2 regions of the Arthrobacter tecti genome follow, and region 2 is predicted to be linked to the other one. Evidence: riboswitches for the same ligand, from Rfam matches in the RefSeq annotation. Region 2 holds a riboswitch; the other holds the start of a gene.
The links. Region 2 has a riboswitch for cyclic di-AMP ahead of ACX80C_RS10690 (M23 family metallopeptidase). Riboswitches for the same ligand answer to the same signal wherever they lie in the genome.

Region 1: another riboswitch for cyclic di-AMP. It lies ahead of ACX80C_RS02670 (LysM peptidoglycan-binding domain-containing protein); the one in region 2 lies ahead of ACX80C_RS10690 (M23 family metallopeptidase).

The regions. Positions count from the first base shown of each region.
Region 1 is NZ_JBTNCT010000002.1:52,554-67,017, forward strand. Features, by position in the region: gene ftsY (signal recognition particle-docking protein FtsY) at 1-165, opposite strand, end outside; gene ACX80C_RS02645 (MFS transporter) at 262-1,464, shown strand; gene smc (chromosome segregation protein SMC) at 1,461-5,027, opposite strand; gene ACX80C_RS02655 (3-oxoacyl-ACP synthase III) at 5,310-6,332, shown strand; gene ACX80C_RS02660 (alpha/beta fold hydrolase) at 6,326-8,908, shown strand; gene ACX80C_RS02665 (NAD-dependent epimerase/dehydratase family protein) at 8,905-9,879, shown strand; gene ACX80C_RS02670 (LysM peptidoglycan-binding domain-containing protein) at 9,962-10,909, opposite strand; cyclic di-AMP (ydaO/yuaA leader) riboswitch at 10,913-11,073, opposite strand; gene ACX80C_RS02675 (YtxH domain-containing protein) at 11,234-11,527, opposite strand; gene mutM (bifunctional DNA-formamidopyrimidine glycosylase/DNA-(apurinic or apyrimidinic site) lyase) at 11,603-12,628, opposite strand; gene rnc (ribonuclease III) at 12,658-13,395, opposite strand; gene rpmF (50S ribosomal protein L32) at 13,456-13,659, opposite strand; gene ACX80C_RS02695 (YceD family protein) at 13,662-14,195, opposite strand; gene ACX80C_RS02700 (YdcF family protein) at 14,429-14,464, shown strand, end outside.
Region 2 is NZ_JBTNCT010000008.1:18,783-33,246, reverse strand. Features, by position in the region: gene ACX80C_RS10695 (NlpC/P60 family protein) at 1-104, opposite strand, end outside; cyclic di-AMP (ydaO/yuaA leader) riboswitch at 110-267, opposite strand; gene ACX80C_RS10690 (M23 family metallopeptidase) at 424-1,221, opposite strand; gene ACX80C_RS10685 (hypothetical protein) at 1,220-1,522, shown strand; cyclic di-AMP (ydaO/yuaA leader) riboswitch at 1,493-1,663, opposite strand; gene ACX80C_RS10680 (metal-dependent transcriptional regulator) at 1,791-2,495, opposite strand; gene serC (phosphoserine transaminase) at 2,728-3,855, shown strand; gene ACX80C_RS10670 (MFS transporter) at 3,852-5,138, opposite strand; gene ACX80C_RS10665 (DUF3027 domain-containing protein) at 5,172-5,738, opposite strand; gene ACX80C_RS10660 (cold-shock protein) at 5,744-6,127, opposite strand; gene ACX80C_RS10655 (hypothetical protein) at 6,302-6,574, shown strand; gene ACX80C_RS10650 (helicase-associated domain-containing protein) at 6,629-9,004, shown strand; gene ACX80C_RS10645 (DNA repair helicase XPB) at 9,008-10,651, shown strand; gene ACX80C_RS10640 (response regulator transcription factor) at 10,723-11,433, shown strand; gene ACX80C_RS10635 (sensor histidine kinase) at 11,452-12,897, shown strand; gene ACX80C_RS10630 (ABC transporter permease) at 13,182-13,994, opposite strand; gene ACX80C_RS10625 (ATP-binding cassette domain-containing protein) at 13,987-14,464, opposite strand, start outside.

The DNA of each region.
Region 1 (14,464 bases), on a different contig from region 2:
GGTGCCGGCACCGCGCGAGGTGGCGCCGCCGTCGTCGTCGGCGTCCCGCGTGGTTGTGTAGGTGCCCGGCGGGGTCCGGCGGGACCGCACGAGCAGGGCTGCAAGCGTGCCCAGAACGGCAAGCGCTACGACTACATAAATTACTATCGGGAGGATCTCGTTCACGTTTCCAAGCTTCTCACACCGGGCATTGGCAATCGGAAGCCGCGGGAACTGGGAGAATCGTACTTTGTGGTTGCTTTTCGGAACTTTCCCCGGCGGATGAAACCTGCATCCGGCACAACTGAGCGCTTACGCCTGCCGCGTGAAATCAAGGTACTTATCGCTGCGGCCTTCGTGATTGCGATCGGCTTTGGTCTCGTGTCCCCCGTCCTTCCCCAGTTCGCCCAGAGCTTCGGCGTCGAAGCGACGGCAGCGGCCGTGATCGTCAGTGCCTTCGCATTCACGCGACTGGTTTTCGCACCTGCCGGCGGCAAGCTTGTCGAGCGTCTTGGCGAGCGGCCGGTCTATGTGGCAGGGCTGATCATCGTTGCCCTTTCGACGGCGGCGTGTGCGTTCGCAGCGGACTACTGGCAACTGCTGATCTTCCGGGGGCTCGGGGGTATCGGCTCAACGATGTTCACCATCTCGGCGATGGGGCTGATCATCCGGTTGGCGCCGCCGGGAATGCGCGGCCGGGTTAGCGGTGCGTATGCGTCGGCATTCCTGCTCGGCAGTATCGGTGGACCCTTCATCGGCGGGCTGCTCGCCGGATTCGGCCTGCGGGTGCCGTTCCTCGTGTACGCGGGGGCGCTGCTGGTGGCTGCCGCCGTCGTCTTCTTCCAGCTGAAGGACACCACGCTGGGCGGCCGCACCAAGGGCCCGGCGCAGCCTGTCCTGCCCGTACGCGAGGCGCTACGGGATTCTGCCTATCGGGCGGCGCTGGTTTCCGGTTTCGCGAACGGCTGGGCATCTTTCGGCGTACGGATGGCCCTCGTCCCCTTGTTCGCCGCTGCGGTCCTGGGTGCCGGGCCCGAGGTCGCGGGTATCTCTTTGGCCTTCTTCGCGGGAGGAACCGCCTTGGCGCTGACCTTCTCGGGACGGCTGACCGACACGGTGGGCCGGAAACCGCTGGTGCTTACCGGGCTGGCCGTCAATGGAATCGCGATGGCGTGCCTGGGCCTGACCGGCGACGTCGTCACGTTCCTTGCCGTCTCAGTGGTGGCAGGCATCGGGGCGGGCATCCTGAACCCGGCGCAGCAGGCGGCAGTGGCCGACGTCGTCGGAAATGAGCGAAGCGGCGGGAAGGTGCTGGCTGCCTTCCAGATGAGCACCGATACCGGAACCATCTTCGGTCCCATTCTGGCGGGCATCCTCGTTGACACCCTGTCCTACGGGTGGGCGTTCGGGCTGACGGGCGTGACCGCACTCGCAGCGTTCCTGATGTGGACCCTTGCGCGGGAGACCCTGCACACCAAGTCTTAGGCGTCCACGAGGCGCTGGCTGATCACCGTGGAAACACCGTCGCCGCGCATGGTGACGCCGTACAGGGCGTCCGCAACCTCCATGGTGCGCTTCTGGTGCGTAATGACGATGAGCTGGCTGGACTCGCGCAACTCCTCGAAGATGGTGATGAGCCTGCCCAGGTTGGTGTCGTCCAGTGCGGCTTCAACCTCGTCCATCACGTAGAACGGTGACGGACGCGCCTTGAAGATCGCCACCAGCAGGGCAACCGCCGTGAGCGAACGCTCCCCACCGGACAGCAGCGACAGTCGCTTGATCTTCTTTCCGGCGGGGCGGGCTTCAACTTCGATCCCGGAGGTCAGCATGTCATCCGGGTCGGTGAGCACCAGCCGGCCCTCACCGCCCGGAAAGAGGCGCCCGAAGACCCGCTCGAACTGCTCGGCGGTGTCCCGGTAGGCGGCGGTGAAGACTTGCTCTACCCGTTCATCCACCTCGCGGATGATGTCCAGCAGGTCCTTGCGCGTGGCCTTGAGGTCCTCCAGCTGGGTACTGAGGAACTGGTGCCGTTCCTCAAGCGCCGCGAATTCCTCCAGTGCCAGCGGGTTGACCTTGCCCAGTGCTGAAAGGTCCCTCTCGGCGCGTTTGAGCCGTTTCTCCTGCTCCTCGCGGACGAAAGGTACCCCTTCGCGGACGGGATTGCCGCTCTCGTCCACCGCCACGCGCAATTGCGCCCACTTGTCGCCCGTTTCACCGGCGGAGGGAACGGGCTGATCCGGCCCGTACTCGGCCACAAGGTGATCGGCGGTAAGCCCGAGCTCGTCGATGGAGCGGTTCTCCAGCGTCTCGATCCGCAGCCGCTGCTGCGCCCGGGCCAGCTCGTCACGGTGCACGGAATCCGTCAGTTCGGCAAGCTCTGCGAGGAGCTTCTCATTGTCTGTGCGGACCGTCCCGAGCTCGGCTTCCCACGCCGAACGCACGGCTTCGGCTGCGTCACGGCTCTGCGCGGCACGGTCCACTGAAACGTCGAGGAATGTCAGCGCCTGCCGCACCGCCTGCCCAACCGCCGCCGCCTTCTCGCCCTGTAGACGCCGGATCCGGGCGCGTTCGGCAGCCTGCTCGCGGGCGGTGCGCTCAGTCTGCGCTGCATGCTCAAGCGACGCCGCCCGGTTCGCCGTGGCATTGAGCTGCTCCTCGGCACTTCGCAGCGCGAGGCGGGCCTCCATTTCGGCCTGCCGGGCGTGGGTCGCGGCCAGGGCGAGCATGTCGCGGGTCTGGGTATCGGGCTCACTCTCCGCGGGGGCCTCCTGGGCCTGCGCCAACCGTAGGGTGATCTCTTCCAGCCGCTGCTGCTCGGCGGTGAGGTTTGCCTCGGCGGTTTCGGCGAGGCGGGTCAGCCTGTCCGTCTCCCCCGACGCCGAACGCAATACGGAACCCAGCTGTCCGAGTTTCTCCGCTACGGCCGCCAGCCGCGCATCCGACTCGTGCAGCCGTTCAAGGGCAGCGTCAGCGCGCTCCTGTGCTTCCGCGCGCCGCGCTGTGGCAGCAGAGATTCCGAAGCGCGCGCGCTCATACCGTTCCGTGACCGCCCGAAGCGCTTCCGCTGCCTCGTCGACTGCCGCCTGCACTTCGAGCGTTCCGGGCGCCGCCGCGGTTCCACCACGCACCGTCGCCGCGGTGAACACGTCCCCGCTACGAGTCACGGCGGTCAGCCGCGCATGCCGATTCACCAGCTCCGCTGCCTCGGACAGAGAGCCGACGACGACGACGCCACCCAGCAAGGCGCGCACGGCGCCTTCGAGTCCAGCCTGTGCCGTAACGAGCTCCGCCGCGGAGCGCAGGCCGTCCGGCAGGGCCGCCCGGGGCTCAGCCGTAACTCCTGCAATGAGCAGCTCGACCCGACCGGCGTCGTCGTGCTTCATGAGACGGAGCGCGCCGTCTGCTGCTTCCAGGGAATCGACGGCAACGCCCTCCGCAACCGCTCCCAGCGCCGCGGCAACGGCAGCCTCGTAGCCAGGTTCAACGCTGAGCAGCTCGGCCACGGGTCCAAGTACACCGTGGACATCGCCGGCCAGGAGGGCGCTGGACCCGTCCTTACGCTCAAGGCCCATCCGCAGGGCTTCGATTCTCGCCTGCAGGGCATCGCGCTCCCGTTCGGCGGCCCGCTCCTCGTCGTTCAGGTTTTCCAGCGATTCGAGAACCGCCTCCAGTGCAGCGCTCGCTTCCTCATAGTCGGCGTCGAGGCTTTCCTCACCCTCCTCGGCACCGGCCACCTGAGTCTCGAGCGCCGTGAAATCCGACTGCGCCTGGCGGCGGCGTTCACCCACCTCAACCACGGAGGCGCGCAGCCTGCCCAGTTCCGCCTCCGCTGATTCGACCCGTGATCGGGCGGCACCGACCTGGCCGGAGAGCTTCGCCAGGCCCTCCCGCCGATCGGCAGCAGCACGAAGCAGGGATGCGAGCCGCTTCTCTTCTGCTGCCGCGGCGTCCTCCGCCTCGGCGCGCTGCTCCACTGCGTCTTCGAGTGCCTCCCGCCGGTCGTCGATGTGCTCGGCAAGCTCGGCTGCTTCGGTGCGGACGAGGCCGGCCTGCCGCTCCAGCTCATCGGGATCCCGGCCGCCGTCCGCAGCGGTGTCCACTGAACCCAGCAGCCGGCGTCGTTCATCTGCCAGGCTCCCCAGCGACCGGAACCGTTCGCGCGTGGAGGAGAGCCGGTACCACGCATCCCGCGCGGCGTTCAGCCGCGGTGTGGCAACCGCCGCCAGCCGCTCCAGCTCCGCCTGCCTGGAACGGCCGCTCTCCAGCAGGGCTTCGACCTTGGCGCGCCGCTGCTTCAGGGCGGTTTCATCAGCGACCTCCTGCTCGAAGGAGGCGACCAGCTGGACGAGGTCGTCGGCAAGCAGCCTGGCGCGGGCGTCGCGGGCCTCGAACTGGACCTGCTGGGCACGGCGCGCGATGTCCGCCTGCTTGCCGAGCGGGGTCAGCTGGCGGCGGATCTCGCCGGTGAGGTCGGTCAGGCGGGTGAGGTTGGCCTGCATCGCCTCGAGTTTGCGAACTGTCTTTTCCTTGCGTCGGCGGTGCTTCAGGATGCCGGCGGCTTCCTCGATGAACCCGCGCCGGTCCTCCGGCGTGGCGTGAAGCACCTTGTCCAGTTGACCCTGCCCGACGATCACGTGCATCTCCCGGCCCAGGCCGGAATCGGAGAGCAGCTCCTGGATATCGAGCAGCCGGCAATTATTGCCGTTGATGGCGTACTCGGAACCGCCGGCCCGGAACAGGGTGCGTGAAATGGTGACTTCGGAGTATTCGATCGGCAGGGCGCCGTCGGCGTTGTCAATCGTCAGGGAAACCTGTGCCCTGCCCAGGGGTGCGCGGCCCGAGGTCCCCGCGAAGATGACATCCTCCATCTTCCCGCCGCGCAGCGTCTTGGCGCCCTGCTCCCCCATCACCCAGGCCAGGGCATCCACCACGTTGGATTTGCCGGAACCATTAGGACCGACGACGGCGGTGACGCCCGGCTCAAAGTCGAAGGTCGTGGCAGAGGCAAATGACTTGAAGCCTCGCACGGTCAGACTTTTCAGGTGCACGGGTTACGGTTCTCTTCCAGAAGGGTTCGTTACCTCACAATCTACTGTGTTCAGCGGGAAGTTCAGGGTATTGCAGCTGGCTTTGGGGGCGAGGATTGAGACGCCCAACGTGCCGTTATCTGCTGGAGGAACTAGGCTTTCCTCAGGATCGTTAGTAACCGAAGTGTGCTTACCAATTGCAGATTGGCATCAAACGCCGGCGAAGCGCTATCGGTTCCGGTGCGGTTAACAGCGAACCAGCGGGCAAATCCGCGGGTAACCAGCGGACTAAGGGCAGGAAATTTGACCGGTAATTTCAACTTCCGACACCACAACACCGCCCTGCTCGGCGTGGAAAGTGTTGAGGCTCCGGTCATAGTCACCTCCGCAGAATTCGATCGTCTCCTGGCGCCGGCACTGAAACGTTTGCGGCTTTCCAAGGGCCTGCTGCAGCGTGTGGCGGGAATCACCGAGCGGCGCTGGTGGGCACCGGGCACCGGATTTGAGGACGGAGCCGTCGAGGCGGGTGCCAAGGCGCTTGCCTCCACCGGCATCGAAGCATCGCAAATTGGCCTGCTGATCAATACGTCCGTTTCGCGGAGCAATCTTGAGCCATCGGTCGCCGTGAAGATTCACCACGGTCTCGGCCTGCCGTCATCGGCAATGAATTTCGACGTGACCAATGCGTGCCTCGGATTCGTCAACGGCATGATGCTGGCGGCCAACATGATCGAGGCTGGTCAGATCCAATACGCCATGGTGGTCAACGGCGAGGATTCGCAGGCCACCCAGGAAGCCACGCTCCGCCGGCTGAACGAGACCGTGGGCACTCGTGAGGGTTTCATGCAGGAGTTCGCTACCCTCACCCTTGGCTCAGGTGCCGCCGCGGCAATCGTGGGTCCAGCGGATGCACACCCCGGCTCCCACCGTATGCTTGGCGGCGTGGCCCGGGCCGGAACCCAACACCACGAGCTCTGCGTCGGCGGAATCGACGGCATGTACACGGACGCCCAGGGCCTCCTTGACGGCGGCCTGGAACTCGTGTCGGCTGCGTGGGCGGAGGCCCAGCAGCAGTGGGATTGGGCGGACATGGACCGCTACATCACACATCAGGTGAGCACCACCCACACCAAAGCGATCATCGAGGCCGTAAATCTGGACCCGAAGAAGGTCCCACAGACGTTCCCGCACTGGGGCAACGTTGGCCCCGCTTCCCTTCCGATGACCCTGGCAACCGAATCCCAGACACTGAACCAGGGCGACAGGGTGTTGTGCATGGGCGTTGGATCGGGCCTGAACACCGCAATGCTGGAGATTGCGTGGTAGAATTCCCCGGCGTCGACCCCCGGTGGTCGGCCTACCTCGACGTGCCCTCCACAGCCGGTGTCGACCCCGCGGGCACGGTGAACCGCTGGCACTACCTGGACAACCTGCCGTCCCTCGAGGGGATTCAGCGCGGAACGTTGCTGTGCGTCCACGGCAACCCCACGTGGTCCTATCTCTGGCGTAGCGTCCTTGCGGCCGGCGCCCGGCAGGGTTGGCGGGTTGTCGCGGTGGATCAACTCGAGATGGGTTACTCGGAACGGACCGGACGCCCCCGGAAGCTCGCTGACCGCGTGCAGGATCTCGAGGACTTCACCGCAGCGCTGAGTCTCGACGGGCCCCTGGTGACGCTGGGCCATGACTGGGGCGGGGTGGTCAGCCTCGGTTACGCAAGCCGCAACCGCGGGAACCTCCAGGCCGCGATCCTTACCAACACGGCCATTTCCCAGGATCCGGACTCGCCGATCCCGGCGCCCCTGCGGCTCGCCCTGAACGGCGCCGTGCACCGTCTGGGCACGGCCGGGACTACGGCCTTCCTCGACACCACGCTCGCGCTCGCACGCCCGCGCCTGTCCCCGGATGTCCGTGCTGCGTACCGCGCGCCGTACCTGCGCGCCTCCAGGCGGCAGGGTATTGCACAGTTCGTCGCTGATATCCCTGTGGACGCGAACCACCCGAGCTTCGCCACCCTCACGGGGATTGCGGAGGACATCCGTTCCCTGGATGTACCCGTATTGATGCTCTGGGGTCCCGGCGACCCCATCTTCTCCGACACCTATCTCGAGGACCTCACCCGCCGGCTCCCCCACGCAGACGTACACCGCTTCGAAGGCGCAAGCCACCTCGTCGCCGACGATCGCGACATCGCCACACCGATCTTCAACTGGCTCGAGCGGAAGAACGACGACGACGCCTCGCAGGTCTCAAGCGATACGTTCACTCCGCTCTGGCAACAGGTTCAGGATCGCGCCGGCAGCGAGTCGCTGGCCGTGGCGGACATGGGAGAGGACGGCTCCGTTGCACGTTCGCTGTCCTGGCGGGAGCTCGATGCCCGCATCACCGCACTGGCAGGCGCGCTGCAGGGCATCGGTGTCCGGCCGGGCAGCAGGGTCAGCCTCATGGTTCCGCCCGGTGTTGAGCTGACGGTCCTGATTTATGCCTGCCTGCGGTTGGGCGCCGTCATCGTTGTTGCGGACGCCGGACTGGGAGCGAAGGGTCTCAGCCGCGCGGTGCGCGGCGCTGTGCCGGAGTTCCTGATCGGAATCGACCGGGCACTCATCGCCGCCCGCCTCTTCCGCTGGCCGGGTACCCGCATCAGCGTGGGAGCCCTGTCTACGGTCCGTTCACGCGCTTTGGGCGTGCAGCACAGCCTGGAGGAACTCGCCTCCGCCGACGCGGTGTTCAACGATCCCGGGATCGAACCGGACGCCGACGCCGCCATCCTTTTCACGTCAGGCTCCACCGGCCCCGCCAAGGGCGTTGTCTACACCCACCGCCGGCTCTCGGCGATGCGAGATACGCTCGCCAACACCCTGGACCTGAGGCCCGGAAGCGCCCTGGTCGCTGGCTTCGCGCCTTTCGCACTGCTTGGTCCGGCGCTCGGCGCCTCATCGGTGACGCCCGCCATGGACGTCACCGCTCCCCGGACGCTCTCCGCCCGCGCTCTCGCCGACGCCGTATCCGCGATCGATGCCACCGTGGTGTTCGCATCTCCGGCTGCGCTGCGCAACGTCCTGGCCACGGCTGACGGCATCACTCCGCGGGGCGCCGAGGCACTGGGGAACGTGAAAACCCTGCTCTCGGCCGGAGCGCCCGTGCCCGCAACACTGCTCGAAGGCCTCCGGCCGCTGGTGCCCGAAGCAACCCTGCACACGCCGTACGGCATGACCGAAGCCCTTCCCGTGACCGATATCGACCTCGAGGGTATCCTCGCCGCGACGGACAGTTCGGTAGCCGGAGCGGGCAACGGAGTCTGCGTGGGCACACCCGTGCCGGGCGCGACGGTGGCGATCAGCCCGCTCGAGCGCACCGGTTACGCAAGCGGCAAGCCGACGACGACGGCGGGCGTCACCGGGGAGATCCTCGTGCGTGCCGCGCACGTCAAGGACCGCTACCACCGGCTCTGGATCACCGAGCGTGAGTCCTCGCGCACCTCGGGCTGGCACCGTACCGGGGATGTTGGCCACCTGGACGCCGACGGTCGGCTGTGGGTCGAAGGGCGTCTCGCACACATCATTCCCACGGCGGCAGGGATTTTCACTCCCGTCGGCGCCGAACAGGCTATTGAGCGCACCGAAGAAGTACGGCAGGCGGCAGTCGTCGGTGTGGGGCCGGCCGGCACCCAGGCGGTTGTCGCCGTCGTCGTACCCGCGCCAAAGACGCGCGGGGGGTCCCTGGCGACGGAAAGCCTGTCGGCCGCCGTCCGTCACGCGGGACGCTCAGCGGGTGTGGAGATCGCTGCAGTGCTGACTCTGCCCGAGCTGCCGACGGACGTGCGCCACAACGCGAAAATCGACCGGGCGAAGGTGGCGGCCTGGGCCGGGCAGATGCTCGAGGGACGTCGGAAGCGACGCCCATGACGGTCCTGGTGACCGGTGCGAGCGGAATGCTCGGCGGGGCCGTTGCCAGCCTGCTGCGCAGCCGTGGTGAGTCTGTGCGTACCTTCCAGCGCCGCGCTTCGGGAGTCGCCGGTGCAGAGGACGTGGCCGGTTCGCTGGGTGACCCGCAGGCGGTAAAGCGTGCCGTTGAGGGCGTGGACTCCGTGATCCATTGTGCGGCGAAGGTGTCCTTCAGCGGCGACCCTGCCGAATTTGAACGCGTGAACGTCGCCGGGACCCGCAACCTGCTTGAAGCGGCGCGCTTCGCGGGTGCTGGGCGGTTTGTTTACGTTTCTTCACCGTCGGTGGCGCATCTGGGCCGTTCGATCGTCGGAGCCGGCACCGAACCCGCTGACCCGGCGCGGGCCCGCGGGGATTATGCCCGCACCAAGGCGAAGGCCGAGCAACTGGTCCTGGCGAACGACGACGCCGCCATGCCCGTCACGGCCATTCGCCCCCATATCGTCTGGGGGCCGGGCGACACGCAACTGGTCGAACGCGTGCTGTCCCGGGCGCGGGCCGGCAGGTTGCCGCTGCTGGGCGGCGGGACCGCACTGGTGGACACCACGTATGTGGACAACGCTGCGTCCGCCATCGTCGCCGCGCTGAATCGCATCGAACACGTTCATGGGAGACCGCTTGTGGTCACCAACGGCGAACCCCGGCCGATCGGTGAACTGCTCGCGCGGATGTGCGCTGCGGGCGATGCGCCCGCGCCACGATGGTCCGTTCCGGGGTGGCTCGGCCGTGCGGCGGGCACTGCCGTCGAAACACTGTGGCGGGGTTCGAGCGCGGACGGTGAACCGCCCATGACCCGATTCCTCGCCGAACAACTTTCGACCGCGCACTGGTTCGACCAACGGCAGACCAGGGAGCTGCTGGATTGGACGCCGGCGGTTTCACTGGACGAGGGATTCGCCCGGCTTGCCGCGCACTACGGTGGGCGGGCGTAGGCGGCCGTCCAGCAACGCAAAATCGTTCGGGAACGCAAAAGGAGGACCGGCGAACCGGTCCTCCCTTGTGCTGATGCGTCAGTTAGCCATTGACCCGGATGAAGACCGGACCCGAACCAAGCTGAGCCGGCGCCACTACGGTCTGGTTGCCGTTGAAGCCACCGTGGACGGCCTGACCGTTACCGATGTACACGGCGATGTGGGCTGCGCCCATGCCACCATCCGCGTAGTAGATGAGGTCACCTGGCATCGCCTGGCCGGCGCTTACCGTGCTGCCGAGGGACAGGTAGCCGGCGGGCCAGTCATGGAAGTTGATACCGGCCGCTGCGAGGGCGTTCGATACCAGCCGGGTGCAGTCCTGGATGACACCGATCTGGCCCTGCGCTGCTGCAGCGATGGTTCCAGCAACCGAAGAGGAAGCAGGAGCGGCTGAGTAGGAGGCAACCTCGATGTTGGAGGACGCCGTGGTGATTCCCATGGTGCTGGTCTCGGCCGGGGCCGGGGCCGGGGCGGGAGCCACGGGAGCCGGTGCAACCTGCACCTGCGGGGCGGGTGCAGCCGGAGCAGGCGCCGCAGCAGCGCTGCCCGACAGGCTGATGACCTGACCCGGGTAGATCACCGAGTTCCAGCCGAGCCCGTTGGCCGCGAAGATGGCATCCAGGCTCACGCCGTAGTTCGCTGCGATGGCACCAAGGGTGTCACCGGAACGCACGGTGTGGGTCGGAGCATTCGTGACCGGAGCCGGGGCCGGAGCCGAGACGGTCTGCGCGTTGACCGGCGCGGCAGGAGCAGCGGCCGGAGCGGAGACCTGGACGGCGGCGTCAGCGGACTGAACGGCTCCCGAGGTTGAGCTATAGGTGGTTCCGGCGCTGGCCGGAAGCGCTGCGCCGAACATGATGCCCGATGCTGCTACAACAACAGCCGCAGGACGTCCGACGGTGCCGGCGTGCGTGCTGACTGCCTTCGAGACGATCTGCATCGTGCTGGGCGGGGTGGCGCGGTGGCGCGCAATATGACGGTTTTTGGACAACGAAGGGCCTCTCCCAGTGCCTGCGGAGTTAGCTGTCGGATTCGGATGGGAGCCACCCGGACATGTACTGCGAAGCTGTACGCGTCTTAACCCCTAGGACTTCGAAAAACGAAGCCCGCTATCTGGTTCCCCCGCTCCTGCCGGATGTGTAGCGAACGGACCTTCCGACGGCGACAGGATTAGGCAATCCGCCAGAAGGAAGCCGGGCTTTAGAAACCCGGCGTGGCCTTAACGTTACATTCGTTTGGTTGAATTGTCACGTTTCCATCACAAATCCGCGCCATGGTGCGCTTTTTCGGAGTACTACTGATATATGCCCATCGACTAGATTTTGTACTGGTCGGTAGCATCCTTGGGCTTCTCATCGTCGCCCGAACGGTTACCCGGGCGATGCACTGCATCCTGCGCCTTCTTCAGCGCCTGTTCAGCCTGCGCCTGCACTTCCGGCGCCTTGGCCTTCACTGCCTCGGTTGCCTCTGTGACAGTTTCCTGCACCTTCGGGTTGTTCCAGAACTCCTGCGCCTTCACCTTGATCTGCTCATAGCTCGCACGACCGGCACGCGCGCCCAGCACATAGCCTGCGGCCATTCCTGCTGCAAAAACCAGTTTGTTCTTCATGGCGATACTCCTGACGTGTCGGGATCCTCAGATGTCGAATCTAGTCAGCGTACTTAGTTTTGTCACGTCGGTGTGTCACCAACGGCCGTTACGCGGCCTCGGCTGGCAGCGCGGGCACGTGTAGGAGGACCGGTTCATGAAGGTATCCCTCCGCACGCGGGAGTCGACGCCGGCGTCCGCACAGCGGGGGCATGGCAGGCGTTCCCGCCCATAGGCGTTGAGCGACCGCTCGAAGTAGCCGGAGGCACCGTTGACATTCACATACAACGAGTCGAAGCTCGTCCCACCGGCCTCGAGCGCCCGTTCCATGACGTCGCGGCAGGCGGTGAGGAGCCGGGCAACCTCGGGACGCCGCACGGTATCGGTTGCACGCGCGAAGTGGAGCCTGGCAGCCCACAGCGCTTCGTCGGCATAGATGTTCCCGATGCCCGATATGAGCGACTGGTCGAGGAGCGCCCTCTTCAGGCCCGTCCGGCGGGCGCGCAGCCTGGAGAAGAATTCCTCGAAGGAGAACGCCGGATCAAGCGGATCCCGCGCGATGTGCGAGGCTTCCACGGGTACGAGAGCCTCAGGGGCCTCCCCCAGCCCACCCGGCAAGCCGTCGGCGGTGGGCACCATCCCGGTCACGAAGAGCCCGCCGAAGATCCGCTGGTCAACGAACCGCAGTTCCCCCGGCAGACGGTCAGCACCCTGGGACAGGCGCAGCCGCACCTTGAGGTGCTTCTCGTCCGGCTGATCCTCATCCTCGACCAGCAGCTGTCCGCTCATGCCCAGGTGCGCCATCAGCGCCACCCGTGGTGCGGTGTGGACTATCCCGCCAGCCTCGGGTTCCAGCCGTGCGGCAGGTAAGTACGACGACGGCGCGAGCCGGCTGGCGCCGTCGTCGTGCTTTACGTCCGCCAGGGGCATCCAAAGGAACTTGCCACGACGCACCGTATCGGTGATGGTTGCTCCCACGAGGTTCCCGCGGAAGTCCTCGGCGCCGAGGACATGGCGTCGGATGGACCGGGGGTCAAGGACGTCAACCGCTTCGATGGTGCGGCCGCGTACCCACCGCGCAAGCCCGCGGCGCACCACCTCCACTTCGGGCAGCTCAGGCATGTTCGGGCGCGTCCGGTTCTCAGGGAGCGTTAGCGGGAGTCAGCCGGCTGATCGGTGAGCAGCGGCTGCGGGACTGTCTTGCTGTCATCTGAGCCGCGCAGCAGTTTCCAGGAAGCGGCAGCGGCTTCCTGCTCGGCTTCCTTCTTGGAGCGTCCGCCACCGGAGCCATAAGTGGTTCCGCCGATTACCAGGACAGCCTCGAAACGGCGGTCGTGGTCCGGGCCGAACCCGGTCACCCGGTAATCGATGACACCCATCCGCTCAGCAGCGGCGATCTCCTGGATGCTGGTCTTCCAATCCGTTCCGGCGCCGAGGGCTGCTGCATCCTCGAGGACCGGTCCGATAATACGCATCACCAGGCAACGGGCGGTCTCCATGCCGTTGCTGAGGTAGGTGGCGCCGATGATGGCTTCCATGGTGTCCGCAAGGATGGAGGACTTGTCCCAACCGTTGGTGAGCTTCTCCCCCTGGCCGAGCAGGATGTGCTTGCCGAGACCAATGCCGCGGGCAACTCCCGCCAGCGCCCGCGTGCTGACAACGGCGGAACGCCGCTTCGCCAGCTCGCCTTCGGAAAGGGTTGGATTGTCGCGGTACAGGGCGTCCGTCACCGAGAGGCCCAGAACGGCATCGCCAAGGAACTCAAGGCGTTCGTTGGTGGGGATGCCGCCCTGTTCATACGCGTAGGAGCGGTGCGTCAGGGCAAGACGAAGCGTCCCGGCGTCGATAGTGACGCCGAGACGCTTCAAAAGGTCTTCTGAATTTTCCACGCTAGCGACGCTTACGCGCATCGATGCTGCGGATACCGCCTCGCGGTGCCCTGGCAGCACTTAGACGTCGGCTACCTTACGGCCCTTGTACTCAAGGAACAGCTCGGTGCCTGCGGAGTCGGTAACAACCTTTGCCTGGTGGGAAAGGCTGTAGGTGACGCGACCGTTCTCCACCGTCTTCACCAGCTTCGGGGCAACAGCCTTCCACTGGGACCGGCGTGCACGCGTATTCGAGCGGGACATCTTCCGCTTGGGAACAGCCACGGCTAACTCTCTTCTCTCTCGTCTAACACTGTCTTTGCTTCTGGTTCCGCCGCCTGTGGGTCAGCGGCCGTGCCGGCCAGCCCTGCCAGTGAAGCCCAGCGGGGATCGAGGACTTCGTGCTGGTGACCCGGATCATCCTCCAGCCGCACACCGCATTCGGCGCACAAACCCTGGCAATCCTCCCGGCACACCGGCTGGAACGGCAGCGTTGTCACTACCGCATCCCGCAGCACCGGTTCGAGATTGACTGTGTCATTCTCGACCACGCGCAGCGCGTCCTCCTCTTCATCCTCTGACAACTCCTGGTTGTCGTAGTAGAAGAGTTCCTGCACATCGACGCTACTGCCGTAACGAAGGGGATCCAGGCACCGACCGCATTCGCCCTTAACTTCGACGTCCACGATCCCGGATACCAGGATTCCCTCATGTACAGCTTCGAACCTCAGGTCCAGTTCCATCTCGGAACCTTCCTGAACGCCGATGAGCGCCACACCAAAATCTTTCGGTGCGGGCACATGTTCTTCGACTGTCCGCATGCTTCCCGGGCTGCGCCCGAGGTCCCTGACATTGAAGATCAGAGGCGAACTGAGATCGCTCTTAATTGGAACTCCTGTAGAACATATGACCGACGAATCATCTTAGCCCGAAACAAACGCCCATCCCAAACCGGGTGCGGCGTCGGCGCGCCCTGTTGCCGGTGCACGGCGGAACGAACGCACGCGCTCTGCCCCGTAGTGTGGAGGGCGTGCATTCACGATCAACTCCAGTATTGACCAGGAAAGGCGCCGCCCTCAAGGCCGCCGTT
Region 2 (14,464 bases):
CCTACCGATCCGGCGTTCGAAGATACAGCTTTGGAAATTGCTGCGAGCGAGTTGGTATGAGCCGGAACCGCGCGATGGCGTCCGAGCGCAGAGCTGTTTGACACGTTAAATTGCCTCTCCCTACGCCTGCGAGGTGAGCTGTCGGATTCGGATGGGAGTCACCCGGCCGCGGATCTTTCAGATCCTGCGACTTAACCCCTAGGACTTCTTTCGAAGCCCGCAATTGGTTCCCCCGCCCCTGCCATGCGATTGTTGCGAACGGACCTCGAGCAGTGGCAGAGCTAGGCGATCTGCGCGAGGGTGCCAAACCCCCTGCGATTTGGCACGAGTTAGACGGTACATCAGTTCAGCGGCTATGTCACATTCCGATCACGGAACGGTGTGTCGCCCGTTATAAACGGGGACGAAAAACGCACTGGCTTCCTAGAGCCAGCCGAGCGGATCGACGTTTTCCCCGTCGATCATCACTTCAAAGTGCAGATGGCAGCCCGTGGACGCGCCCGTGCTTCCCACGCGCGCGATCGACTGGCCCCGCAGCACTTCCTGTCCCACGGTGACGTCCATGACGGACAGGTGGTTGTACGTGGTCTTGAGCCCATTGCCGTGTTCGACGACAACGCGGTTGCCACCGCCATAGGCGTGCCACCCGGCAAAAGTGACAGTTCCGGAGGCAGCGGCCTTCACGGCGGTGCCACAGGCCTCGCTCATGTCCTGGCCTGTGTGGAGTTCACCGGCACCGGTAATCGGGCTGATGCGGTTTCCGAAGGGCGAGCTCAGCTGCACGTTGTCCAGCGGCGCAGAGAGGGAACCCTTGGACTCTGCTGCAACGATGTCACTGCCGGATGCGGACACGATCTCGGCCAGTTTGGCATCAGGGTCGAACTTCCCGTGCAGTGCGGCGCGGTCAAAGGTCACCTCGGCGCTTGCGGCCGCCTGGACGGGCTTCGCCGCGTCCTGGCCGGTGTGTGCAGCCTGCTGCATCTGGGCAGGTGCGACGGCCGCAGTGGTGGGCAGTGCGACGGTAAGCACCATTCCCGATGCGGCAGCTGCGATGGCCACTTTTTGGCTGAGTCCGGTGAAGGAAACATCCCGCCGTGCGGTTGCCGCCCTGCGCCGGCGTTCGCGGCGCTGTGCGTCCCGCGGCTTCATCGGTGCGGCGGGTGCGGTATAGCCGCCGCGGGCACTTCGGCGAGTGTGCTGCGTGCGAATGCACTCCTGCATGGGCACACTGGCAACCTCAACTGCCGGCGCCAGTGTAACGGCCGGAGCCGACGGCGCAGCCACAGCCGGAGCCGCAGACACTGAAGCAGCGCGAGCCGGGCTCGGGGACACAGCCGAAGCCGGAGCTGGAACAAGAGCCGGAGCGCTTGCACCGGCGGTTGCGTGGGCTGCTGCCCGCTCGGCACGTTCACGCCGGTGGGCGTCGCGAGGCCGCGCTTCAGCGAGCGGGGTGCTGGCACGGCGGCGCCCCGAAGCAGTATTCGACAAGGAGACCCTCTCTCATTTTTGCCTGCGAAGTTAGCTGTCGGATTCGAGTATGAGAAACTCGGCTCACCCGCGGCCACATTCATGGTTGCTGGTGAACTTCACCCCAAGGTCACGGATAGCCGTGGCCGATTGGTGGGTCCTCCGCCCCTGTCACATGTCTCAGCACAGAATTCGCCGACAGGGTTAGGCATGCGAATTAGGTAACGCTGAAGTATCAACGCCAGTTTTCCACTATAGAGGTGCTAAAGCAAAAGTAACCATTCCGTTATCAACATGTGGATACCTTTCGCCTATCCAGCGCATCAGACTGACGGCTGAACGGCGACGAATACGTGTGAGGCGACCTCCGGTGGGAGTTCCAGAGCCCCTTCAACACCCGGTACGCGGACAGAGACGTAATCCCCAACCGCCTCCAGACGCAGCGTCGCCCCCGGACGCAGTCCGCCCTCATCCAACTGCGTCAACAGTTCGGGATCAACCTGGATGGGCTCTGCCAGACGCACCAGGGTCACCGTGGAGCCCTGCGCGTAAGTCACCATCGCATCTGTGAGGCTGCTCACGCCTGACGTAAACGCAACGGACGGCTCGCCGCCGAGAGCCTCAAGCCCCGGGATCGGATTGCCGTAAGGCGATTCCTTTGGTTGGCCGAGCAGTTCATACAGTCTGCGTTCAACCCGTTCGCTCATGACGTGTTCCCACCGGCAAGCCTCATCATGGACATACGCCCAGTCGAGACCGATGACATCGGCGAGCAGGCGCTCGGCGAGGCGATGCTTTCGCATGACCTCCGTCGCCCTGCGACGCCCAAGTTCGGTGAGTTCCAGGTGGCGGTCACCTGTGACGATCACCAGTCCATCGCGCTCCATCCGGCCAATCGTCTGGGACACCGTTGGTCCGGAGTGGCGCAGCCGCTCAGCGATCCGCGCACGCAGTGCAACGATGTTCTCTTCTTCCAGCTCCAGGATGGTCCGCAGGTACATCTCTGTGGTGTCGATGAGGTCCGTCATGCGGGTTCAGCTCCTAGGCACTGGTGCGGTTTGAGCGTTGATGATCCGGTTGTCTATTCGGCCCCGGGCCGAGCTCCCGCCTTCATCCGTACGCCTCACAAGGTTAACCCATCGACACCTGCTCTTATGCTGTGCGACGACCGGGCAACGGGTCACAATGCATTGCCGCTGTGCGTGCTGGTGCAGAATGGTTTTTCGACCCCACATTGCCCAAGACCGTCCTGGAGCGACCATGAGCAACACTGCCGATATCCGCATTCCCACCGAACTCCTCCCCCAGGATGGACGGTTCGGCGCCGGGCCCTCGAAGGTGCGCTCAGCGCAACTGGAAGCCCTGAACGCTGCGGGTATCACCCTGCTGGGCACTTCGCACCGACAGGCCCCGGTCAAGAACCTGGTGGGCTCGGTGCGGTCCGGCCTGTCGGAGTTCTTCCGGGCACCCGATGGATATGAGGTGGTCCTCGGAGTAGGTGGTTCCACGGCGTTCTGGGACGTTGCCTCCTTCGGTTTGGTGAACGCGAAGGCTCAGCACCTTTCATTCGGTGAGTTCGGGTCTAAGTTCGCCGCAGCAACCTCCAAGGCACCTTTCCTGGAGGATTCGACCGTCATCACTGCAGAGCCCGGGACCCGTCCGAGCCCGGCTGCCGAGTCCGGCGTCGATTTCTACGCATGGCCACAGAATGAAACCTCCACCGGCGTCGCGGCTCCGGTGGAGCGTGTTGACGGGGTCGACGACGGCGCCCTGGTTGCGATCGATGCCACCAGCGCTGCAGGCGGCCTGCACGTGAACGTTGCGCAGGCAGACATCTACTACTTCGCACCGCAGAAGAACTTTGCCTCCGACGGCGGTCTCTGGCTTGGACTGTTTTCCCCGGCAGCGCTGGAGCGCGCTGCCGGCATCAAGGCATCGAAGCGCTGGATCCCCGACTTCCTCGACCTGCAGACAGCCATCGACAATTCCCGGCTGAACCAGACCTACAACACCCCCGCGCTAACGACGCTCGTGACGCTGAATGCACAGGTGGAGTGGCTGAACAGCAACGGCGGCCTTGAGTTCGCTGCCAACCGGACGGCGGACTCGGCCGGACGGGTTTATGGCTGGGCAGAGCAGTCAAGCGTAGCCACTCCGTTTGTGACCAATGCGGCGGACCGCTCGAATGTCATCGCGACCATAGATTTCGACGACTCCGTTGATGCGGCGTCGGTGGCCAAGGTCCTGCGCGCAAACGGGATCGTCGATGTCGAGCCCTACCGAAAGCTTGGACGCAACCAGTTGCGCATCGCCACTTTCGTAGCAATCGATCCGGAAGACGTCTCCTCCCTCCTGCAGTGCATCGATTACGTCCTGGAGCGCTCCTAGCCGTTGCGATCGGCGGTATCGCGTGCCGTGGCGGCCAGGGTCAGCCTGAGCCGCCTCGGCGAGGGACGCACCAGCCGCACCGTAATCCGGTGCGAGCGCCAGATCCAGATCAGACCGGCGAGGGCAGCCACCACTCCGGAAGCCGCCGCAACCACCAGCCCCCACCGCGGTCCGTAGGCATTGGTCACCCAGCCCACAATGGGAGCGCCGATCGGCGTGCCGCCGAGGAAGATCGCGAAGTACAGGGACATAACCCTGCCACGCATGGCCTGCGTTGTTGTGGTCTGGACATAAGCATTCGCGCTGGTCATAAGAGTGAGCGCGAACAGGCCTACAGGTACCAGTGCAACACCGAAAAGCCAGACCGACGGCGCCAATGCGGCGAGCATGCAGGCCACCCCAAAAGCTGCTGCTGCGCCAAAAACGAACCGGAGCCTCGGGCCTTCCCGGCGGGCCGACATCAGCGCACCCGCCACGGAACCCACAGCCATAATGGATGACAGGGTCCCGAATACACCGGCCCCGGTGTTGAACTCGGTCCGGGCCATAGCTGCGATGTAGACGGCGAAGTTGAGTCCGAAGGTGCCTACAACGAAAATGGCGAACATCACCATGATCAGGTCGGGGCGCTGCCTCACGTACCGGAACCCTGCCCGGATGCGCCCGCGGCCAGGCGCTGAGCGGTCAAGGACGCGCAACTCATTCCGCCGGATGGTGACCAGAACAAAGATCATCGCACCGAACGTAACGGCGTTAATCAGGAAGACCCAGCCGGGACCGACGGCGACCGTGAGCAGGCCGGCTACTGCGGGGCCGAACATTCGCGCACCGTTGAAGGAGGCGCTGTTCAGCGCGACGGCATTGGGTAGATAGTCATCGCGGACCAGTTCGGACACGAACGTCTGGCGTGCCGGGGCATCGATCGAAGAGACGATCCCGAGTGCGAGGGCGAACGCATACACATGCCAGAGCTCCGCGAGCCCCAGCACTACAAGGATGCCCAGGCCCACACCAAGCGCCGCCATGGCGGACTGCGTCCCGATCAGGAGTTTGCGCCGGTCGACGGAGTCGGCGATCAACCCGGCCCAGGGCGCCATGAAAAGCTGCGGACCGAGTTGTAGCGCCATGACAATACCCATGGCCGCTGCATCCTGTTCGGTCAGGACGTCGTATACGAGCCAGTCCTGGGCCGTGCGCTGCATCCAGGTCCCCACGTTGGAGATCAGCGCACCGATGAACCACAGTCGATAGTTATGGATGTGCAGGGAACGGAACGTGCCCATCAGGACGCCTTCCTTTCTGCCGTGCACTCCTTGCTAGGCAACTGGGGGTTCGCCTCCAGGGGTCTTTGGCTCGGCGTCGTCCTCTGCTGCCTGTGTATCCGCGCTCACCGTGTCGGGCACAATCGGCTCGGTGATGGGCGCGTCGGCCTGCCCGCTGACGGAAGAGGTTTCCTCCCCCGCGGCGTCTGTTGCCGCGGCGTCCTCAGGCTGATCGGCATCCTCAGGCCGCACGCGCTCGGACCAGGGAACCCAGTCCGGGGCGAGCAGTGAATGTTCGGAGGGCAGAAGACCCAGTTCGCAGACTGTGACGTCCTTGCCGCGGGGCACACGGGCGAGCGTGGCGAACCACTGCCAGCCCACATAGCCCGGTACGTCCGCGGCGAAGCGGTGGGTGACCAGCCGCTCCGCTTCGGGGAATACGCCCAGATGTTCTCCCACTTCGGAATCTCCCGCAATCTGCTCCACCGCGCCGCGGGCAGCGTCGACTGCCGCGGCCAACACGGCGTCCGGCTTGGAAGGTTTACGCAGCGGTTTCCGCTTCGGTGGATTGGCTAGTGCCGTTTCCGCCGAAGTTGGAGATGATTCCGGAGACTCGGTCACTGGACCTAGACGTCCAGATCATCGGCAACGGCGCGGAGCACCGCTGCAACTTTGGCGGAGTGGGACTTGTCCGGGTAGCGGCCGCGGCGAAGCCCGTTGGAAACATCATCGAGGAGCCGGATCAGGTCTTCGGTAATGATCGCCATGTCTTCTGCGTTCTTGCGGGTGGCTTTGGCAACCGATGGCTGCGTCTCGAGGATTCGCACGGACAGGGCCTGGAGGCCCTTACGTCCGTCGGCGACGCCGAACTCCAGCTTGGTGCCGACCTTCACTTCGGACACCCCGGCTGGGAGCGCCGAGGCGTGGAGGAATACTTCCTTGCCGTCATCCGTCGCCAGAAAGCCGAAGCCTTTCTCGGAGTCGAACCACTTAACCTTGCCGATAGGCACGTCATTACCTCGTTCTCGAACTGCTTGCGCACGCTGTGGCGTCCAGGACCTGCCGGCGTATCCGGTTGGTCCGCTCACTCGGTTGGACGTGCGCGGGGGAAAGTCTGCCTTAATAGGATACCGGTCGCTCGGGGCCGGTTTGGGCCTTCAGGGCTCTTGTACGCTGGAAGCAATATGAAACAGAAACCCGGGACGCCGCAACCAGCCGACGACGACGCCCGCCCGGCCGGGGAACGGGGCTCAGGTGCGCGGCTCGTCTTGCTCATTGCCGCCGTCGGCTTCTCCGTTCTGGGCCTGCTTGCCCTCCTCGCGGTTCTTCTGACTGCGCTCCTTGGCGCTGAGGTATGGCCGGGGTTCGTTGTAACGGCCTACGTCTGCCTGCCGCTCGGCTTTGTCCTGATGGTCGTCAACGTTCTTCTCGGTCTCCGCCTTCGCGGCCGCTCCTGACCAATTCATCCGCGCACAACGCCGCCCTCACCGCGTACGAGTAACGTTAATGCGGTGTCCGCCATCCGCGCCCTGTCCCGGGACCTGGCTTCCCGAAGCGACGCCGAACTCCGGCAGCTGATGTCGGCGCGCCCGGATGTGGTACTCCCGCCGGTTCCCGATTTCTCCGCCCTCGCTGCCCGCGCCTCTACCCGGGTCAGCGTGCAGCGCGCCCTGGAGAGCCTTACTGCCCCGCAACTCCTGGTACTCGAAGCCGTGGTGCTCGCAACGGATGTTGATGCCGCCACGGGCACTACCGCCGCGCAGTTGAAGAAGTACATCGCGAACACCACGGCCAAGACGCTGGAACCGCTTCTTGCGCACCTGCACGGACTCGCGCTGCTTCGCACCGGCACAGCAAAGGGCCCTTCCTCCTACTTTCCCCTGGATACGCTCACTGAGGCCCTCGGACCCTACCCCGGGGGGCTCGGGCGTCCGATAGCCGCCCTGTCGCAGCGATACCCGGAATATACCGCCCAGATACGCAACGGGATGGCAACCTTTCGGGCTGAGGGCGTCCGGTTCCCCGGACTAGCAACCGCCGACGACGACGCCGCCACCCTTGCAACAGGGCTGGCCGCTTGCTGGGACACCATCATGGGCCTGGCGCCAGAGCGAACGGGCGCCCTGCTCGAGAAGCTCACGGCGTCACCCGTGGGTTCGGCTCCCGCGTCAGAGGCGACGTCCGCAACTCCCGTGCAGTGGCTGCTGGAACGTGGGCTGTTGATCCGACTGGACGCCAATCACGTTGAACTGCCCCGCGAAGTAGGCATCGCGGCCCGCGGCGGCGTCATCATTCCTGCCTTGCCGGTCACTCCCCCGGTGCCGAGCCTCAAATCCGTCCGCTTGAGCCTCCGCGACAACGCCGCCTTCGGCGCTTTGGCTGAAACACTGAGGCTCCTCACCGAGTTACTCGCCGTCATCCACGGGGACCCAGTCACGACGCTGCGCACGGGTGGAGTGGGCGTACGGGAGATCCGTCGCCTGGCTGACGCCATCCGGGCAGATCGCGAGCAGGTGGTGTGGCTGCTCGAGCTGGGTGCCGCTGCCCGGCTGATCGTCCTGGATCCCGACAGTTCCCGCTGGGTGGCGGCCTCCGACGGCGTCTGGCACTCCATCGACCGGGACGAACAGTGGGCCGGGCTTGTCCGTGCATGGCTCGATCTGGAACGGGCCCCGTCCCTGATCGGTGGCAAACTTCCGACCGGCAGCCAGGTGAACGCACTCTCCTCCGAGGCAATCCGCACGGATGCCCCGGCAGTCCGGCGTCGTACGCTTGTCGCCGCGGCTGCGCTTTCGGCCGAGGCGGCCAACGACGGCGGTGCCTGCGTATTGGACGCATCTGCGCTGATCACACGGCTCGCCTGGGAGCGGCCCCGGCTGCGACGGCGCTTCGCCCGCCTGGTGCCGGGAATCCTGGCTGAGATGGGACATCTTGGCCTGCTCGGTTCTGGAGCCCTGACCGAGTTGGGAGCCGCTGTCGCAGAAGAACGCTTCGACGAGGCCCTCGTCTCGCTGCGCGATGCCCTGCCTAAACCGCTCAGCCACTTCATGCTGCAAGCGGACCTGACCGCCGTCGCACCGGGTTATCTCGAACCGCCGGTTGCACGCGAGCTCGCCCTGCTGGCTGCGGCCGAAGGGCAGGGACCGGCAACGGTGTACCGCTTCTCTGCACAATCCATCCGGAACGCGCTCGATGATGGACAGGACGCGGCGTCGATCCTCGCCTTCTTGAACAAGCACTCGGCCACCGATGTGCCGCAGCCGCTGCACTATCTCGTTGAGGACACCGCGTCCCGCTACGGGTCCCTGCGTGTGGGGCCAGCCTTCAGTTACGTGCGCAGCGACGACGACGCCGCCCTGACCGCCCTGCTGTCGGACCCTGCAGCCGCGGCCCTCGGGCTGGTCCGGCTGGCTCCGACCGTCGTCACGGCGCAGGCCACCCCGGCTGAACTGTCCGGCGCGCTGAGGGAGCTCGGCTACTCTCCCGCCCTCGAAGGAGGTGCGGTGCCGCGGCCGTCGGTCCGGGCAGGCGGCGGCGCGCCGTCGTCGTCGTCGTTCTTACCCGCCACCAAAACCAATCCGTGGGTTCTCACCGATGAAGACGCCGCTGCGCAACTGAACGTGTTGCGGGGCAGCGCGCGGCCCGGTCCGGCCGCCGGAGCGGAAAGCGAGGCGCTGATCGGGCTTGAGACGCTGCGGACGGCGATCAGGACCAGACAGCCGGTCAGGCTGGGTTTCGCGGACAGTGTCGGGAATTCGATCCGGCAGGTCTTTGTTCCACTGTCGGTTTCGGGTGGGCGCGTAAGGTTGATCGATCCCGAGAAAGACACTGAACGCGTGATTTCTGTGCACCGGATCATGGATGTGGAAACTGTGGAAGGGGCTTAACGGATGCCTAATGGGCCGCTGATCGTCCAGAGCGACAAAACCATCCTGCTTGAGGTGGACCACGAGCAGGCAACCGAGGCGCGGCATGCGATTGCGGCGTTCGCCGAACTCGAACGCGCACCGGAGCACGTGCACAGCTACCGGCTCACCCCGCTGGGCCTCTGGAATGCGCGCGCTGCCGGCCTCGACGCCGAGCAGGTACTGGACACCCTGCTGAAGTACTCGCGCTTCCCGGTCCCGCATGCGCTGCTGATCGACGTCGAGGAGACTATGTCGCGTTACGGGCGCCTTCGCCTCGAGAAGGACGCCCAGCATGGGCTCGTGCTGCGGACCAACGACTACCCGGTCCTCGAGGAAGTGCTGCACGCCAAGAAAATCGAGCCCCTGCTCGGTCCGCGGATCGACGGCGAAACGGTGGTGGTGCATTCCTCACAGCGTGGTCAGCTCAAGCAGCTGCTGCTCAAGCTGGGCTGGCCGGCGGAGGACCTCGCAGGCTACGTCGACGGGACCCCGCACCCGATCGCGCTGGAGGAGAACGGCTGGTCCCTCCGGCCGTACCAGAAAGTAGCGACGGAGAATTTCTGGGCGGGCGGATCCGGCGTCGTCGTCCTGCCCTGCGGTGCCGGCAAGACGCTGGTGGGAGCAGCCGCGATGGCCACCAGCTCCACCACCACGCTGATCCTGGTCACCAACACCGTGTCAGCCCGGCAGTGGAAGGATGAGCTGCTCAAGCGGACGTCGCTGACCGAGGATGAGATCGGCGAGTACTCGGGCTCGGTCAAGGAAGTCCGGCCGGTCACGATCGCCACCTATCAGGTGCTCACTCTCCGCCGCGGCGGACTGTATCCCCACCTCGAACTGCTCGATGCCAATGACTGGGGCCTGATCGTCTATGACGAGGTACACCTGCTCCCGGCGCCGATCTTCCGAATGACCGCCGATCTGCAGGCCCGCCGACGGCTCGGGCTCACCGCCACACTGGTGCGTGAGGACGGGCGCGAGGGCGAGGTGTTCTCGCTCATCGGCCCGAAGCGCTACGACGCGCCCTGGAAGGACATCGAGGCGCAGGGCTACATCGCCCCCGCCGATTGCGTGGAGGTCCGTGTCGATCTCCCCCGCGACGAGCGGGTTGCGTACGCAATGGCCGACGACGGCGACAAGTACCGCCTCTGCGCAACGTCGGACACGAAGAGCTCCGTGGTGGAGAAGCTCGTTGCATCGCACAAGGGCGAGCAGTTGCTGGTGATCGGTCAGTACATTGACCAGCTGGATGAACTCGCCGAGCGGCTGGACGCTCCCGTCATCAAGGGTGAGACGTCCGTGAAGGAGAGACAACGTCTGTTCAACGCCTTCCGCGCCGGGGAGCTGAACACCCTGGTGGTGTCCAAGGTCGCGAACTTCTCGATCGACCTGCCGGAAGCGTCGGTGGCAATTCAGGTGTCCGGATCGTTTGGGTCGCGACAGGAGGAAGCACAACGCCTCGGCCGGTTGCTGCGCCCCAAGGGTGATGGCCGCGCTGCCCGCTTCTATACCGTCGTGGCACGCGACACCATTGACCAGGACTTCGCGGCCAAGCGCCAGCGGTTCCTCGCAGAACAGGGTTATGCATACACGATCATGGACGCTGCGGATATCCCTCAGACATAACCAGTTGACTATCCGCAAGCTCCCCGAATACGTCCAGAAAACTCCCAGCTACTGGGAGCACACTGGGAACCGTGAATAAGTCGGTACCTGAAGCCAAACTACTTGTAGTCGATGATGAGCCGAATATCCGGGAGCTGCTGTCCACCTCGCTGCGTTTTGCGGGGTTCGACGTCGTGGCTGCCGCCAACGGACGTGATGCCCTGGCCGCGGCAGAAACCCATAACCCGGATCTCGCCGTCCTCGACGTGATGCTGCCGGACATGGACGGCTTCACAGTCACCCGGCGCCTGCGCGCGGCCGGGCGCCACTTCCCCGTGGTCTTTTTGACGGCCCGGGATGACACCGATGACAAGGTCACCGGTCTCACCGTCGGAGGCGATGACTACGTCACGAAACCTTTCAGCCTCGATGAGGTTGTCGCGCGTATCCGGGCTGTGCTTCGCCGCACCCAGCCGCTTGACGACGACGGCGCGGTCATCCGCGTTGACGATCTTGAACTGGACGACGACGCCCACGAGGTCCGCCGGGGCGGTGAGGTGATAGACCTCTCCCCCACCGAATTCAAGCTGCTGCGCTACCTGATGATGAATCCCAACCGGGTGCTGTCCAAGGCACAGATCCTGGACCACGTGTGGGAGTACGACTTCAATGGGGACGCTTCCATTGTTGAGTCCTACATCTCCTACCTTCGTCGCAAGATCGACAAGAATCCCGAAGCGCCGGCGCTGATTCAGACCAAACGCGGTGTCGGCTACCTCCTGCGTACCGCCGACAAACGGTAATCCCGCACCGTCATAGCCTTGTCTCGATACTGGAATTCCGCGTCGCTGCGTACGCAGCTCATCGCCATCATGACGCTGCTCATGGTGGTAACTGTCGCGATCACGGGAATCGTCACCATCTCACTGCTTCGCAACAGCCTGGTCACCCAAATGGACCAGGATATCGAAGCCAACGCACAATCCGTGTCCGACAGCATGGCAAGCGTGGAGTCGGACGCCAGCGGGAACCTCTTCCGGTTCTACGGAGTCTGGCTGGACTCTGAGGGATTCCCCGTCCGCACCACTCACTCTTCTGAACTCAATGTCCCTGACATTCCCCGGCTAACCGTTCAGGAGGTAATCGCCCTGGGCGGGTCTGGCTTCACCGTTCCTGGAACGCAAGGCGAGAGCGACTGGCGCGTAGTCGCCTTCACAATCGACGATGGCGAAAGCTCCGTGGCGGTGGCAACGCGGATGTCTCCCGTTAACGAAGCGGTCTCCGAAGCCGGCCGCATCATCTTCACCGTGGGTCTCTTTTCGATCGCTGCCGCGTCCCTGGTGGCATACCTGGCGGTGACCCGTCAGTTCCGTCCGCTGAGCCGCGTGGAGAAGACCGCCGCGGCGATCGCTGCCGGGGACTTGTCGCGCCGCGTCGAGGTGGAGCGGCCGGCCACCGAAGTGGGCCGGCTGTCCCGCTCCCTGAACGCGATGTTGGCGCATATCGAGTCTGCGTTTGCTGCCCGCATGGAGTCGGAGCGGAAGATGCGCCGTTTCGTCGCGGATGCCTCCCACGAACTGCGCACTCCGCTGGTCACCATCCGGGGCTTCTCGGAGCTGTACCGCCATGGTGCCCTGCAGAACGATGACGACATCCGCGCCGCGATGGGCCGCATCGAAAGCGAAGCGAAGCGCATGGGGCAGCTCGTTGAGGACCTGTTGACGCTCGCTCGGATCGATGAGCAGCGCCCGCTCGAATCCCAGCCACTCGACCTGCTCGTTCTGGGCAACGATGCCGCCCTTGATGCCCGGGCAATCGCCCCTGAGCGGGACATCCGCGTGATCGGCCTCGACGGCGGCAAGGCCAGGCACGCGCCGACCGTCGGCGACGAGGCGCGGCTGCGCCAGGTTGTAGCCAACCTGATGACCAACGCCCTGCGATACACGCCCGAAGGCACACCCATCGAGATCGCGGTGGGAGTTGCGCCCGTGATCCACGGCCGGAGCGATTCAGTGATCGAGGTGCGCGACCATGGGCCGGGCATTTCCGACGACGACGCCGCGCGGGTCTTCGAGCGCTTCTACCGTGCCGATTCCTCCCGCTACCGGGAAACGGGAGGAACCGGCCTCGGACTCGCCATTGTGGCCGCCCTCGTTGCGCAGCATGACGGGACAGTCCGCCTCGATGAAACTCCCGGAGGCGGAGCCACGCTGTCGATCCGGCTACCTCACGCCGCAGGGACGGACGAGGTCACCGAACCGGAATAGCGCCGGCTGTAAGCGCGTCACAGCTACCCCATACTCGCTCTGCTCGCCCGGGTACCCCTCGCTGCTAGCGCGTCACAGCTACCCCAAACTCGCTCCGCTCGCCCGGGTACCCCTCGCTGCTAGCGCGTCACAGCTACCCCATACTCGCTCTGCTCGCCCGGGTACCCCTCGCTGCTAGCGCGTCACAGCTACCCCAAACTCGCTCCGCTCGCCCGGGTACCCCTCGCTGCTAGCGCGTCACAGCTACCCCAAACTCGCTCCGCTCGCCCGGGTACCCCTCGCTGCTAGCTGCGCAGCTTGCGGTACGCCCGCGCGGAAAGCGGCAGGAAGATCGCCGTGATGGCCAGCGGCCAGAGAAGCGCCATGGTGAGCGCATGGTCCGCGAGCCAGCCGCCGGTCGCGCCGGTCGGGTTGCCGAAGAGTTCCCTGGCGGCGGTTGCGGTTGCCGAGATCGGATTCCACTGGGCGGCCGCACCCAGCCATCCGGGCATGGTCTCCGGCGCTACAAACACGTTCGACAGGAAGCCCAGCGGCCAGATGAGAACCTGCACCGCCGTCGTCGCGCCCGCGTTCCTCAGCGTGAGGCCGAGAAAGATCCCTACCCACAACAGTGCGAAGCGCAGCCAGAGGAGAAGCACGACGGCGAGCGCGGCTGAACCCAGATCTGAGGTTATCCCCCAGCCGATGAGCAGCCCTCCAACCACGAGGACGCCCAGGTTGAGCGCCGAGTAGGCCATGTCCGCGCCGCTTCGTCCGAGGACAACCGCTGTGCTTCCGATGGGCAGGGACCGGAACCGGCTGGTGATGCCCTTCTTCGCGTCGCTGGAGATTGCGGTCATGGTCTCGTCCAGGCCGAACATCATCGTCAGTGCCAGCATTCCGGGCAACAGGAACTGGATGTAGCTTCCTCCGCCCGGTACTTCGATCGCTCCGCCGAAGAGGAAGCCGAACATGAGCAGGAGCATGATCGAGAACATCACCCCGAAGATGGGTGTCGCGGGCTGGCGCACCCAGTGGAGCAGATCCCGTTGAGTGATGATCCAGCCGTCCCGCAGCGCTTTGATCGGGCCTGTCCGCGTGTAGGTAACGTCAGTCATTGTGGACCTCCATACGTGTGGATCGGGCCGGATCGGTTTCCGTGAGGGCGAGGAACACTTCGTCCAGGGTGGGACGCCGCAGCACAATGTCGTCGGCCTCCAGCTCGGCTGAGTCAAGCGCGCGGACCGCAGCGAGGAGAGCCGTTGAGCGGTCGGGGACCTCGAGCGTTACCGTGCGGACATCGTCGCTGACCCGTGCCTGGACTCCCAGGGCGCCGCTGAGCACCTGCACAGCCTCCTGCAGCCGGCGGGAGTCCTTGATCACCACCTCCAGCCTGTCACCGCCGCGTTGCCTCTTGAGCTCTTCCGGCGTGCCCTCGGCGATGACCCTGCCGGCGTCCATGACCGAAATGCTGTCCGCCAGCTGATCGGCCTCGTCCAGGTATTGGGTTGTGAGGAGCACGGTGGTTCCCTCTCCTGCGACCTGGCGCACGGTCGCCCACACCTCATTGCGGCCACGGGGGTCCAGG